4 regions of the Thalassolituus sp. UBA675 genome follow, and region 1 is predicted to be linked to each of the others. Evidence: predicted binding sites of a transcription regulator. Region 1 holds the regulator's gene; each other region holds the start of a gene.
The links. The regulator LexA, encoded in region 1, represses DNA repair genes until DNA is damaged. The targets are predictions, from matches to a motif close to TACTGTNTANNTANACAGTA.
Positions count from the first base shown of each region.

Region 2: a site for LexA is predicted at 1,402-1,421, ahead of imuA (translesion DNA synthesis-associated protein ImuA). Genes of this name have one in related genera too.
Region 3: a site for LexA is predicted at 1,623-1,642, ahead of recA (recombinase RecA). Genes of this name have one in related genera too.
Region 4: a site for LexA is predicted at 1,730-1,749, ahead of recN (DNA repair protein RecN). Genes of this name have one in related genera too.

Region 1 is NZ_DBNJ01000026.1:240,165-243,346, forward strand. It holds gene B3007_RS11810 (hypothetical protein) at 1-175, shown strand, start outside; gene B3007_RS11815 (cell division inhibitor SulA) at 214-639, opposite strand; gene lexA (transcriptional repressor LexA) at 690-1,289, opposite strand; gene B3007_RS11825 (TetR/AcrR family transcriptional regulator) at 1,472-2,113, shown strand; gene B3007_RS11830 (L,D-transpeptidase) at 2,129-2,647, shown strand; gene nagZ (beta-N-acetylhexosaminidase) at 2,655-3,182, shown strand, end outside.
Region 2 is NZ_DBNJ01000012.1:108,457-111,638, forward strand. It holds gene B3007_RS06195 (hypothetical protein) at 1-870, shown strand, start outside; gene B3007_RS06200 (hypothetical protein) at 870-1,298, shown strand; gene imuA (translesion DNA synthesis-associated protein ImuA) at 1,455-2,126, shown strand; gene B3007_RS06210 (Y-family DNA polymerase) at 2,131-3,182, shown strand, end outside.
Region 3 is NZ_DBNJ01000025.1:10,039-13,220, forward strand. It holds gene B3007_RS10230 (regulatory protein RecX) at 69-551, opposite strand; gene recA (recombinase RecA) at 532-1,563, opposite strand; gene B3007_RS10240 (CinA family protein) at 1,715-2,200, opposite strand; gene B3007_RS10245 (Ig-like domain-containing protein) at 2,294-3,182, opposite strand, start outside.
Region 4 is NZ_DBNJ01000008.1:32,565-35,746, reverse strand. It holds gene dnaK (molecular chaperone DnaK) at 1-914, opposite strand, end outside; gene grpE (nucleotide exchange factor GrpE) at 1,039-1,611, opposite strand; gene recN (DNA repair protein RecN) at 1,778-3,182, shown strand, end outside.

The DNA.
Region 1 (3,182 bases):
CACTGAAGCCCGTGAGCAGACGCGCACCGCGCTCGAAGAAACAAAAGATGCCATTAAAGCGATGGAGAACAACCAGGACGCGCTGGAAAAAGCCCTTGAGCGACTGGATCGTGTTGTTGAGTTGCACGAAAAAGGTGCCGTTGTGCACGTTCCTGCCGCTACTACTGCTCAGTAATTCGGGCGGATCAACTACCAGCTCCGGCTGGTAGTGTCTTATTCTCCACGCACAATGAACAGGTGTGATCCGTTTTCTTCTGCGACACGGCGTAGCAGTTGACGGGTATCTGCCGCGAGTTCGCCTGACCACTCAACAATCAAATGGCTTTTACCTGATCTCAGCGCCTTGATACACAAGTCAAACTGAGTAGCGACTTGAGTATTCAGGTGAAGTACCGGAGAGTCGCTGATGCCCGCTTTTGCCAGCCATTGTTTGTTCAGATTCTGGCTTGGGCTCAGCCACATCAACCAACGTTTCTGGTCGCTGCACAGAGCCAGCACAGGCAACAGCTGGAAGGGTTGTAATGCACTGCCTTCAGACACAATGACTTCCGTCATACTGCCTTTAGGCACGCTTCTGACGGGTGCCGCAGAGCTGAGTGGTGCTGCTTCTGGACATACTTCGAAAGATAACTGACGCATAACAATCTCTCCTGTCGTGTACCGTTTACCTGTTACTCTGGTCGGTCGCGTTACTGGCGACGAATAACACCTACGTATTTACCTTCAATCGCAAATTCCTGCTCTTTCAGGTTGACCTCAATCGGGGCGTAATTTTCGTTCTCAGCAAACAGAGTTACCTGATTGCGGCTCTTGTGGTATCGCTTAACGGTTACTTCTTCACCGACGCGGGCAACCACGATGTCACCATTGCGTGCGGTCTCTGCTTTATGCACTGCGATGTAATCGCCATCCATGATGCCGATGTCGATCATGCTGTCGCCATGCACCTCGAGCAGGAAGTTCGCTTCCGGCTTAAAGAACGACGGCGGAATTTCGCAGTAATCTTCAATATGCTCCTGAGCCAGGATAGGTTCACCGGCTGCAACGCGACCGATTACCGGCAGCCCCGGAGAGTCTTCACCTACGATGCGAATGCCACGGCTGGCACCTGGCATCATCTCAATGGCACCTTTTCGTGCCAGTGCTTTCAGGTGTTCTTCTGCTGCATTCGGTGAGCGGAAGCCAAGTTCTGCGGCAATTTCTGCTCTCGTCGGCGGGTAGCCTGTTTCGTCAATGGCTGAGCGAATCAGGTCAAGAACTTCCTGCTGGCGAGCCGTGAGCTTTTCCATGACATTTATCCAGTCTGTTGATTTATACAGTGTGTGTAAATATATACAGTACCTTTTACTGTGTAAATACCCAGTGCCGTCTAATTTTAGATCTGACGGAATTTTCCCCGAATTGCTGCAATTGTTGCGTGTTAAGTGTTTTAAACGTATGTTTGAAACACTTGTTAGTTGGATAAGGCACTATGGCGCAGAAAGATACCGCGCGCAGCATTCTCGATGCTGCAGAAGAGTTGTTTTCAGAACGGGGTTTCGCGGAGACTTCGTTGCGTAATATTACGACTAAGGCTGATGTGAATCTGGCTGCCGTGAATTATCACTTTGGCTCTAAAAAGTCTCTGATACAGGCTGTATTTGCCCGCTTTCTGACGCCCTTTGTCGCTGAACTCGATAAGGCGCTCAATACCTGCGATGCAGAGCAGGGCGAACAACCTGCTGACCTGATGTCTTTATTGCGGCTCTTATCTGACACCGCATTACGTTCGGGGGCAGACCGGCCTGAACGTCTGCGTATCTTTATGCGTTTATTGGGGCTTGCCTACAGTCAGGGTCAGGGCCATGTACGTCGTTTTCTGCGCGTGGAGTATGGTCATGTATTTCGCCGCTATTCGGATCTTCTTACCCGGGCGACGCCGGAGCTCTCCGACGAAGACCGCTTCTGGCGGGTTCATTTCATGCTGGGTGCGACTATGTTCACACTGAACGGGGTTGATTCTCTGACCGCGATGGCGGAGCATGATTTCGGTAAACCCACCGCCACGCCGGATGTTATCGATCAGTTGCTGCCGTTCCTCGCCAGCGGGCTGAAGTCACCTGCGGGTAACTAAGGAACGCGTCAGTAGATGTCAGATCTTCCGTTTATTGAGATCTCAGTCGAGGATCAACTCTTGCGGCTGACTGAGCGCGATGGCATTACTGAATATTCAGTGTCAACGGCATTGAATGGCATAGGTGAAGAAGAAGGCAGCGGCTGCACGCCGAGAGGCTGGCATCGTATCTGTGCTGTTATTGGCCGTGATCAGCCGGAAAACGCCGTATTCCGTGGGCGTCGTCCAACGGGTGAAATCTATTCTTCAGAGCTTTCCGAAGAGCATCCGGACCGGGACTGGATACTTTCCCGCATCCTCTGGTTACAGGGCCTGGAGAGTGGGCTCAACCGCTTTGGCAACGTCGACTCCCAGCGTCGTTTTATCTATATCCACGGCACACCGGATACTGAACCTATGGGGAAACCCTTGTCTCATGGTTGTATTCGCATGCGTAACAGCGATGTGATTGACCTTGCTGAACGGATTCAGGCCGGTACCCGGGTGTGGATTCAGGCGGCAAGTTTTCAGCGAATTTCCTGCATCAATTTGTGAGATGACGATGACCGAGTCTTCAGTTTCTTCCACTGATTCATACGCTGTGTCGGATGCGTTAGCACAGGCCGTCGGCGTGATTACCGATATTGAAGGAACGGCGTTGACGGATGAGGATCGTGATTTCTTAACTCAGCCTGAAATCGCCGGGCTTATTTTTTTCGCGCGCAATTACGAATCTCCTCAGCAGCTGAAAGCTCTGACGGGAGAATTAAACGCGTTGAGACCCGACCTCCTGCTCACCGTAGATCAGGAAGGTGGTCGTGTGCAGCGCTTTCGCTCCGGCTTTACGCTGTTTGAGCCGATGATGCGCTATGAAGCCATTTTTGTGGAATCACCTGAAAAAGCGCTTGAGCTCGCCCGTTTGGGTGGCCAACTTCTGGCTACTGAGTTAATCGCGCATGGTGTTGATCTGACGTTTGCCCCGGTTCTGGATATTGAGCGAGATCTTTCTCGGGTGATTGGTGATCGTGCCTTTGGTCACAGCGCAGACACGGTGACGTCATTGGCCAGAGCCTGGTGCGAAGGACTTTCT
Region 2 (3,182 bases), on a different contig from region 1:
AAACTACGTACACCGTTTTTTATATACAGCGACGGTTACGACGTTGGCTACAGCTACCCGTGGGTAACCGCACCTGTTCAGGTTTACAACAATTACCTGTTCTCTAATTTTAATGGCGCCAGTGCCAGTTATTACCATTCAGGCAACTCTCTGGCACTCAACCTCGAAGCTTACTACGGATACTACGAAGGCGACTTGTTCCTTGCCGGCTCAAAAGTAGACGTTGAGACAGAAGTTGAAGACCTGGCGGGTATCGTCGCTACGATTAGTCGCAATAACCTGTCTTTACGCATGTCATACCATCAGGCGCGCAACACGACTGAGATTCCGAATGTATCTGAGCTGCGCTCACAACTGTATGCCCTCGGCTACAACGACAGTGCCAAAAGTCTGGAATCTTCCGGTAATGTATACGCTCTGCAGACGTCTCTCAGCTACGACACGTTAAATTCATTCTATAAAGCAGAGTGGGTCAACATAGTCACTGGGTACGAAATTGCTCCTGAGATCACGGGTTACTACCTGATGGCGGGCCGGGTTATTAACGACTGGACACTGCACGCGACATACAGCCGCAGCGAATACAGTGCAGTCAAAATGTCGAACGAGCTGCCGATACCCCCGACCGGAAACCCGCAGCAAGATATGTTATCAACGGCCTACTACCAGGTATTTGCCAGCACACCGAATGGCAACCTGGATAGCTACACCCTGGGAACACGTTGGGACTTTCGGATGAATATGGCACTGAAAGCAGAAATAACTCTGCTTGAAGAGTCACGAAGCCGCAGCGGTTTCTTTATGAGCCCAGCAAATGACTCCACTGAAAATGCCTACCTCTACCAAGTGGCGTGGGAGTGGATCTTCTGATGAGACTCATACTTAGCTCTTTACTGGCGCTGACCTTATTGTTTGCACCAGGGGCATTTGCTGCCTTCGCCAGTGAACGCATCATTATCGTGACGCATTCCGATAATACCGGCGTGCGATTATCCCGTGAACAGATACGTAACCTGTTTATGGGGGCCTCTGTGGGTCGTGATCTGCAGCCTGTTGCCCTACCTCCCGGCAATCGTACACGCAGTCTGTTTAACATAAAGATCGTCGGCCTTTCTGACTCACGGGTTCAGTCTTATTGGGCTCAGATGAAGTTTACTGGTCGCCGCCCGCCGCCTCAGATAGTCAATTCTGAGAAGGCGATGGTTCAGTATCTTCTTGATACGCCAGACAGCATTGGCTACCTCACTGCGGACACAGACCTACCGGAAGATCTGATCGTTATTTATGCCACCGACTGACCGGTAGGCGTACGCCGACCAAGACAAAATACTGAACTAAGAAAGGGCCTGCGAGGCCCTTTTTTCTTCTGTCTTTTGTGCTCTGTCGTATCGACTCCTTGAACACTGTTTTTATATACAGTACTGTATATAAAAACATTCATAGGAGAGAGAGGTATGCCAGAGACACAATCACATTCGTCATCCGGTCCGAGTTACCCTCTCGACCTGGCTCTGAACAAAGGGCTGGTATGGCAGGCGGCTCAGCAACCCTGTAGCAGTGCCAGAGTCATCTCCTCTGGGTATCCGCAGCTGAACCGTGAACTCCCACAAGGGGGCTGGCAAGCTGGCCAGGTCTGCGAGATTTACCCTCATAGGTACGGCTCCGGTGATATGCATATTCTGCTACCCGTGCTGGCGACATTAAGTCATCAACAGCAGTGGATCATGATGGTAGCTCCTCCTGCTATTCCCTACGCGCCAGCCCTGACAATGGCAGGAATAGATACCCGACGACTGTTGATGGTCCACCCCAAAGATCGTAAAGAAGCACTCTGGTGCGTCGAAGAAGGGCTTCGGTCTGGTCACTGCAGCGCCGTCATGGGATGGCTGCCTGAATCGGACCCTAACAGCATTCGCAGGATTCAACTGGCCTGCGAAGCAAGTAAGAACTTCTGCTGGCTATGGCCCGACGCCAAACACCAGAACAGCGCTTCAGCCGCACCATTGAGACTTCAGGTCACACGAATCTCAGCAGAACAGGCAAACCTGCGCTTTATTAAACGTCGGGGACGCTGGCCGGGTAATGCCTTTTCACTGTCACTGAACAGCGCAACCCGGACAGGTTAAGCCAATGAACGCCTGGCTCTATCTCTACTTTCCGGATATGTACCTGCACAGTCTGGTCCATGATTATCACAGCCCGGTTATTGTGATTACTCAGGATCAGCAGCGGGTCGTTCAGGTTTCAACTGCTGCAAGGCAATGCGGAATTCGGCCAGACATGCCTCTCGCCAGTGCGTTATTTCTGTGTCCGGAAGTTGTCTGCCATACCCTGAACAAGGAATACGCAGAGCAGTTACTGCAACAAAGGGCACTGTGGGCATATCGCTACTCTGCACAGATATTCCCGGACCCAGCGGACGGCTTATGGCTCGAAGCAGGGAGCATGCTGAGGCTGTTTGGTGGCATTGAAGCCTTCGCTAACACGCTCAAAGACGGCTGTCAGCAGCATCAGTGGCCACTGCAATATGGCTTAGGCCTGACGCCTGTTTCTGCGCGCTGGCAGGCACTCGCTGATATACAGACACTCTCTCTGAATACCGTACAACAACAGCATGCGCTACAGGCACTTCCTTTGGATAAATTGCATCTCAACGATGCACAGCTGCTGGCACTACAGCGACTGGGTATCCAGCGTCTGGGAGAGTTATTACAACTGCCACTCGCAGAAACTGGTCGTCGTATCTGTCCGCAGTTGATGCAACAACTGCAGCAACTACACGGACAACAAAAACCGCCCTCTAGTCTTTTTACTCCGCCGCTGAAATTCTCTGAGAAAGTCATTTTCAGTCATGATGCCGAGCACAGAAATGGGCTATTTTTTCCATTGGCTCGTCTGCTCGACAGCCTCTGTGGATTTCTCCACCACCATCAGCTTTCAGTCCGCTGGCTGGCCTTACGCCTGTTACACAGAGAACTTCCGGAAACCCGTTGGTTATTCAGCTTTGCCAACCATGAATACCGCTATGAAGAACTGTTACAACTGTGCCGTTATCAATTGGATAAACAGTCTCTGCGGGCCCCGGTCACTGAGCTTCAGCTTAGTGTCACCCAGTTCACTTCAAGACAGCATGAGCAGGCATCATGCCTTGCAACAGACGACCAGACGCCTCTGTCAGGCAG
Region 3 (3,182 bases), on a different contig from region 1:
CGCCATCTGAGTCAATAGACTGAGGCGACACTGCCCGGTTAGGCACGAATTTAGGCGTATAAACTGAATTACTCAGAGCTTTCGCGCAGTAAGGTATCCACGGCAGCACTGATCTGATCGCTGCTGAAGCCACGATATGACAGAAAGCGCCAAAGTTTCAGTTTAAAATCAGGATTATCATGTCCTATGGAACGCGCCTTTCTGCGGGCAACTTCAAGCGCTTTTTCGTGCCAATTTTCTTCTGACGTTTCAAATGCAGAACAGGCTGTTTCTCCATCAACGCCTTTTTCCCGCAACTCCTGCTTCAAGCGAACAGGACCAACCCCACGAGAAGCACGGGAACGGACAAACATTGAGGCGAAACGCTCGTCAGACTGCCACTGGCGTTCAGCGAGCTCGTCTAACACGCATTCCAGATCGTCGGCAGAGGCTGCCTTTGGAGAGAGCTTCCGCCACAGTTCGCGGCGGGAATAATCACGGCGGGAGAGCAGATCTACCGCCGCGTGTTTCAGGCCAGACGGGTCAAGAGGCTCAGGCTTCGGCTTCTTCATCCTCAGACTCTGGTTGCTCTGAAGGTACATTCAACAGCTGCGCACGGATCTGACCTTCGATATCAGCGGCCATTTCTGGATGATCCTCCAGATACTGGGACGCGTTCGCCTTACCCTGACCGATCTTATCGCCCTGATAGCTGTACCAGGCACCTGATTTCTCAACAATGCCGCATTTCACACCCAGATCGATCACTTCACCCATATGGTAAATACCTTTGCCATACATGATCTGGAACTCGGCCTGCTTAAACGGCGGCGACACTTTGTTCTTCACGACCTTCACCCGGGTTTCATTACCTACGATTTCATCGCCCTGTTTTACAGAGCCGGTACGACGGATATCGAGGCGAACAGAAGAGTAGAACTTGAGCGCATTACCGCCAGTCGTAGTCTCAGGGCTACCAAACATGACACCGATCTTCATACGGATCTGGTTAATGAAGATCACCAGACAGTTGGCATTTTTTACATTGCCCGTGATTTTACGCAGAGCCTGAGACATCAGACGTGCCTGCAGGCCAACATGACTGTCACCCATCTCACCTTCAATCTCGGCTTTTGGCGTCAGAGCGGCAACCGAGTCAACAACGATGACATCAACCGCGCCAGAGCGTACCAGACTGTCACAGATCTCCAGCGCCTGCTCGCCAGTATCCGGCTGTGATACCAGCAAGCTATCCAGGTCGATACCCAGCTTTTCAGCATACAGAGGATCTAACGCGTGTTCGGCGTCGATAATAGCGACGGTTTTACCTGCTTTCTGCGCCTGAGCCATCGCAGACAGACACATGGTTGTTTTACCTGAACTCTCCGGACCGTAGATTTCTACAATACGTCCCATTGGCAAACCGCCAATTCCAAGCGCAATATCCAGACTCAAAGAACCCGTGGAGACTGCAGGAATGGCTTCGCGAGGCTGCTCACCCATTTTCATGATGGCGCCTTTACCGAACTGGCGTTCGATCTGGCCCAGGGCTGCATCCAGAGCTTTCTGTTTGTTCTGATCCATGGTCGGTTCCTTGGTCGTATTCAGTCGTTAATCAGGAATATTGTTCAGCAATCTTTGATTACTGTAGATTTAACCAGTATTTAATCACAGCGTTTTTTAAAGTCAACAAAACACTGGTTATTTGTTCAGTACTTTTTCAGTCAGGTGAGTTTCAGTGGTCGCAGTCATTCACGAAGCCCAATAACATCTCCAGCGCTTTGGCGACAGACTGCTGGCGGACAGCATCCCGATCACCATCAAACTGAAAGAGGTTTACCCTCTGAGCGGCCTCGCTGCCACAGCCAATCCATACTGTCCCGACGGGCTTACCCGCGACGGCTCCACCTGGCCCGGCAATGCCACTGACTGCAATACTGACGTCCCCAAAGCGGGCTGCACCTGCCACCATAGCTTTTACTGTCGCTTCGCTGACTGCACCGTGTGCATTCAATATCTCTGTTGGTACACCGAGGTCACGCTGTTTAGCAGTATTCGAGTAGGTAACAAAACCGCATTCAAACCACTGACTACTCCCGGCCAGATCGGTACACGCGGCAGCAATCATGCCACCCGTGCAGGATTCTGCCGTCACAAGTTTCAGGTTGCGAGCGAGCAATTCTGTAGCCAGAGTCTGAAGAAGATCGGATATGGCGGACATGATAGTTCCTGCGTCAAAGTCTGAGGCACAGAATATCAGATGAAGCGAGAGCGGACATGCCTTACTGGCATGTCCGTTCGCGTAAACTGAAGACTATTTAATCACCCGGATTTCTACCCGGCGATTCGCTGCACGGCCCTGTGCGGTGTCGTTACTGGCGATTGGATCTTCTTCACCGTAACCTCTGGCTTCTAAGCGCATGGGGTTGATTCCCATATCAATCAGATATTGCATCACTGCATTCGCTCTGCGCTCCGATAGCCGCTGATTGTTTGCAGCGGCCCCCAGTGAGTCCGTGTAAGCACCGATCTCGATACGGGCGTCCGGGTACTCCATCAGAGTGTCTGCGACCTGTTCGAGAGTACGCGTTGCGCCACGGGTCAGTTCGGCAGAACCACTAGCAAAATAGACACCATCAAGCCGGGCATCCAGAACCGAACATCCGCGGTGATTTACAGACATACCCGAAGGCGTACCCGGACAATCATCAATATCATCAACGATACCATCATCATCGCTGTCTGCCATGATGACCACCGGTGCTTTTACCGGTTCTGGCTTTGGCAGCGGACGCGGCTTAACCACCGGTCGGCGTTGCGGAACGGGTTCGGTGGTGCCAAAGCGTTTCATTATAGAAAGGCCGACAAAATGAGCATCCCGGGTGAAAGACTGACCAGAAATGCGCGCTGCCCAACTGTCTTTAAAGCTGTACTCAATCCCTATCCCCAGCCCCAGAGCCATTGAGGCTTCTTTGCTGTAATCAACGTCAGAATCGGTTGAAATCGACGCCAGCCCAGCTTCGAGATAGGCGTTCAGGGAATTTTTTCCGTTCCAGCTGGTTTGCCAAGGATACCAGTGTAGTGCAGCGCCCAGAGCACTGTAACCGAAGTCCGACTCTTCTCCTGTATCACCATCTTCAAGAACCGCGTTGCCGAGGTCGGTGTAGTGAAGCTCTACCGAGATGTCGTCTTTCAGACGATAA
Region 4 (3,182 bases), on a different contig from region 1:
TCCAGCTTAGCGCGGGTCACTTTGACGTTAAGGTGCTTAGGACCAGACGCATCAGCAGTGATGTACGGCAGGTTTACGTCAGTCTGCTGGCTTGAAGACAACTCAACTTTCGCTTTTTCTGCGGCTTCTTTCAGACGCTGCAGGGCCAGCGGGTCGTTGTGCAGATCGATACCGCTTTCTTTCTTGAATTCGTCCGCCAGGTATTCGATCAGACGCAGGTCAAAGTCTTCACCACCAAGGAAGGTGTCACCGTTGGTCGCCAGAACTTCAAACTGCTTCTCGCCGTCTACGTCCGCAACTTCGATGATAGAGATATCGAATGTACCACCACCCAGGTCGTATACCGCGATAGTACGGTCACCCGACTGCTTGTCGATACCGTACGCCAGCGCCGCTGCAGTTGGCTCGTTGATAATACGCTTGACTTCGAGGCCCGCGATTTTACCGGCGTCTTTTGTTGCCTGACGCTGTGAATCGTTGAAGTAAGCCGGAACCGTAATTACTGCTTCAGTCACTTCTTCACCCAGGTAGTCTTCTGCAGTTTTCTTCATTTTCTTCAGAACTTCTGCAGACACCTGTGGCGGTGCAAACTTATCGCCTTTCACTTCAACCCAAGCGTCACCATTGCCCGCTTCGATGATTTTGTAAGGCACCATTTTGATGTCTTTCTGAACGACGTCGTCTTTGAAGCGACGACCGATCAGACGCTTAACTGCGAACAGCGTGTTCTGTGGATTAGTAACAGCCTGACGTTTTGCAGACTGACCAACCAGAGTCTCGTCGTCGGTGTAAGCGATGATAGAAGGGGTTGTACGATCACCTTCGGCGTTCTCAATAACACGCGCCTTGTCACCGTCCATAATCGCAACACATGAGTTAGTGGTGCCGAGGTCGATACCAATAATTTTACCCATAATTGAATCTCCAATTTGCCGCCTGCTGCGGCTATCTGAAACTTTGTAAAAACAGCGTTATCTGTCGTTGTTAGCTATATAAGGTCACGTTTTTTGCTTTCAAGACCTTATTCCATACTTTTTATCAGGCATTCTCGTCGATCTGAGCGGCGCCTTTGCTGACCATCACCATCGCTGGGCGTAACAGACGGCCATTCAGGGTGTAGCCCTTCTGCATTACTGCCATCACTGTGTTCGGCGCCAGCTCTGCATTTTCGACCATGCTCATTGCCTGATGTAGCTCTGGGTTGAAAGGCTCGCCTTCCGGGTTTACCTGCTCAACTTTGAAGCGTTCAAGCGAACTGATTAAGCCGGAAAGGGTCATTTCCATACCTTCACGGATCGCTTTGGTCGCTTCTTCTTCCGGCGCTGCAGCCAGACCGCGCTCCAGATTATCGACAACGGTCAACATTTCGTTGGCGAACTTCTCGACAGCGAACTTGTGCGCCTTTTCGACGTCCTGCTCTGCACGACGGCGAACATTCTGCATTTCAGCCTGCACACGCAGGACCTGATCTTTGGCTTCTGCCACTTCCGCACGGGCAGCTTCCAACTCAGCATCAGCCGGGGCTTCTGCCTCTACCTCAGTGTCTTCAACAGTTTCCTGTTCGGCAGCTTCTTCCAGAATTTCTTCCTGGGGTTTCTGTTCTTCAGACATCAGTCACCTCTGTCATCGGTCTTAATTCATATCGCTGTCGGCTATATGGGGCCGGCCGTTGGCAGTTCAACCCCTGTTTTCAATCCCTGATCCTGGAAAACACCTTGACAGGAATCGATACTGTATATAAAAACACTGTATATACATTCAGATCAGAGGATGTCGTATGCTGACCTCACTGTCGATTCATCAGTTTGCCCTGATCGAGCATATGGAGCTCGATTTCTCTCAAGGCATGACGGTTATCACCGGTGAAACCGGCGCCGGTAAGTCTATTCTGCTGGGCGCACTGGGGCTGACACTGGGGCAACGTGCAGAAGCCGGAGCAGTGCGACAGGGGCAGGATAAAGCCGATGTCGCTGCTACGTTCTCTACCAATACCGCCGCTCTGGAGTGGCTCAGGCAGCATGAACTCCCCGCCGACGACGATAACGTCATACTTCGTCGGGTCATTTCTGCAGAAGGTCGCTCGCGAGGCTATGTGAATGGCCGACCAGTATCCGCTGCTGACCTTCGTGATCTTGGCCAGCACCTTATCGGCATTCACTCGCAACACGCACATCAACGGTTGCTGGAGAAAGACGCCGCCCGCGACATCCTGGACGCCTATGCAGGGTTAAACCCGCTCGCAGAGACGGTTCGTCGTGGATTTTCAGCCTGGAAGAAAGAAGAGAAGCGCTTACAGACACTGCGCGAATCCAGCAGCGAACTTCTGGCGCAAAGACAACTGCTTGAGTATCAGGTCAGTGAATTGCGCGAACTGGACCTGAAAGAAGACGAGCTCAACGATCTGGAGCTCGAGCAAAAACGGTTATCCGGTGCAGAGAACACCTTGATCTGTGGCCAGTCGGCCATGATCGTCTGCAACGGTGGAGACTCCGGCGACGATGCTGCCAGCCAGATGATTCATCGGGCACTGCAGGAGGTCGATAACATCAACGATACACACCCCCTGCTCGACGAAGTCCGGGACATGCTGAATCAGGCACAGATTCAGCTGGACGAAGCGGCCAGCTCCCTGCAGCGGTATCTTGATAACATCGATATGAACCCACATCGTCTGCAGCAGATCGATGCTCGCCTGAGTGAACTGTACAGCATGGCGCGCAAACATCAGATCCGGCCGGAGTCGCTATATGCACACTGGCAGGAACAGGAAGCGACACTGGAAGCCATGAGCCTGTCGGACGATGACCTTGAAGCACTGGAAGAAGAAGTGGCCAATCTCAGAGCGATCTGTCTGAAAGACGCTCAGCAGCTGTCTGCTAAGCGTCAGAAAGCGGCCAACAAACTGAGTAACGCAGTAAGCAGTCACTTCGACTCTCTTGGCCTTGGCAAAGCCATTTTCACAACCCGCTGTGATGAGTTGTCTGAGGACGACCTGAATCCCCACGGGCTGAACTTTGTTGGCTTTGAAGTGCAGACCAACCCAGGAATGCCTGCTGGCCCTCTGGCTAAAGTGGCTTCCGGTGGCGAACTCTCACGAATCAGTCTGGCGCTTCAGGTCGTCACTGCAGCAACGTCTCATACCCCATGCCTGATCTTCGATGAAGTCGACGTAGGTGTAGGCG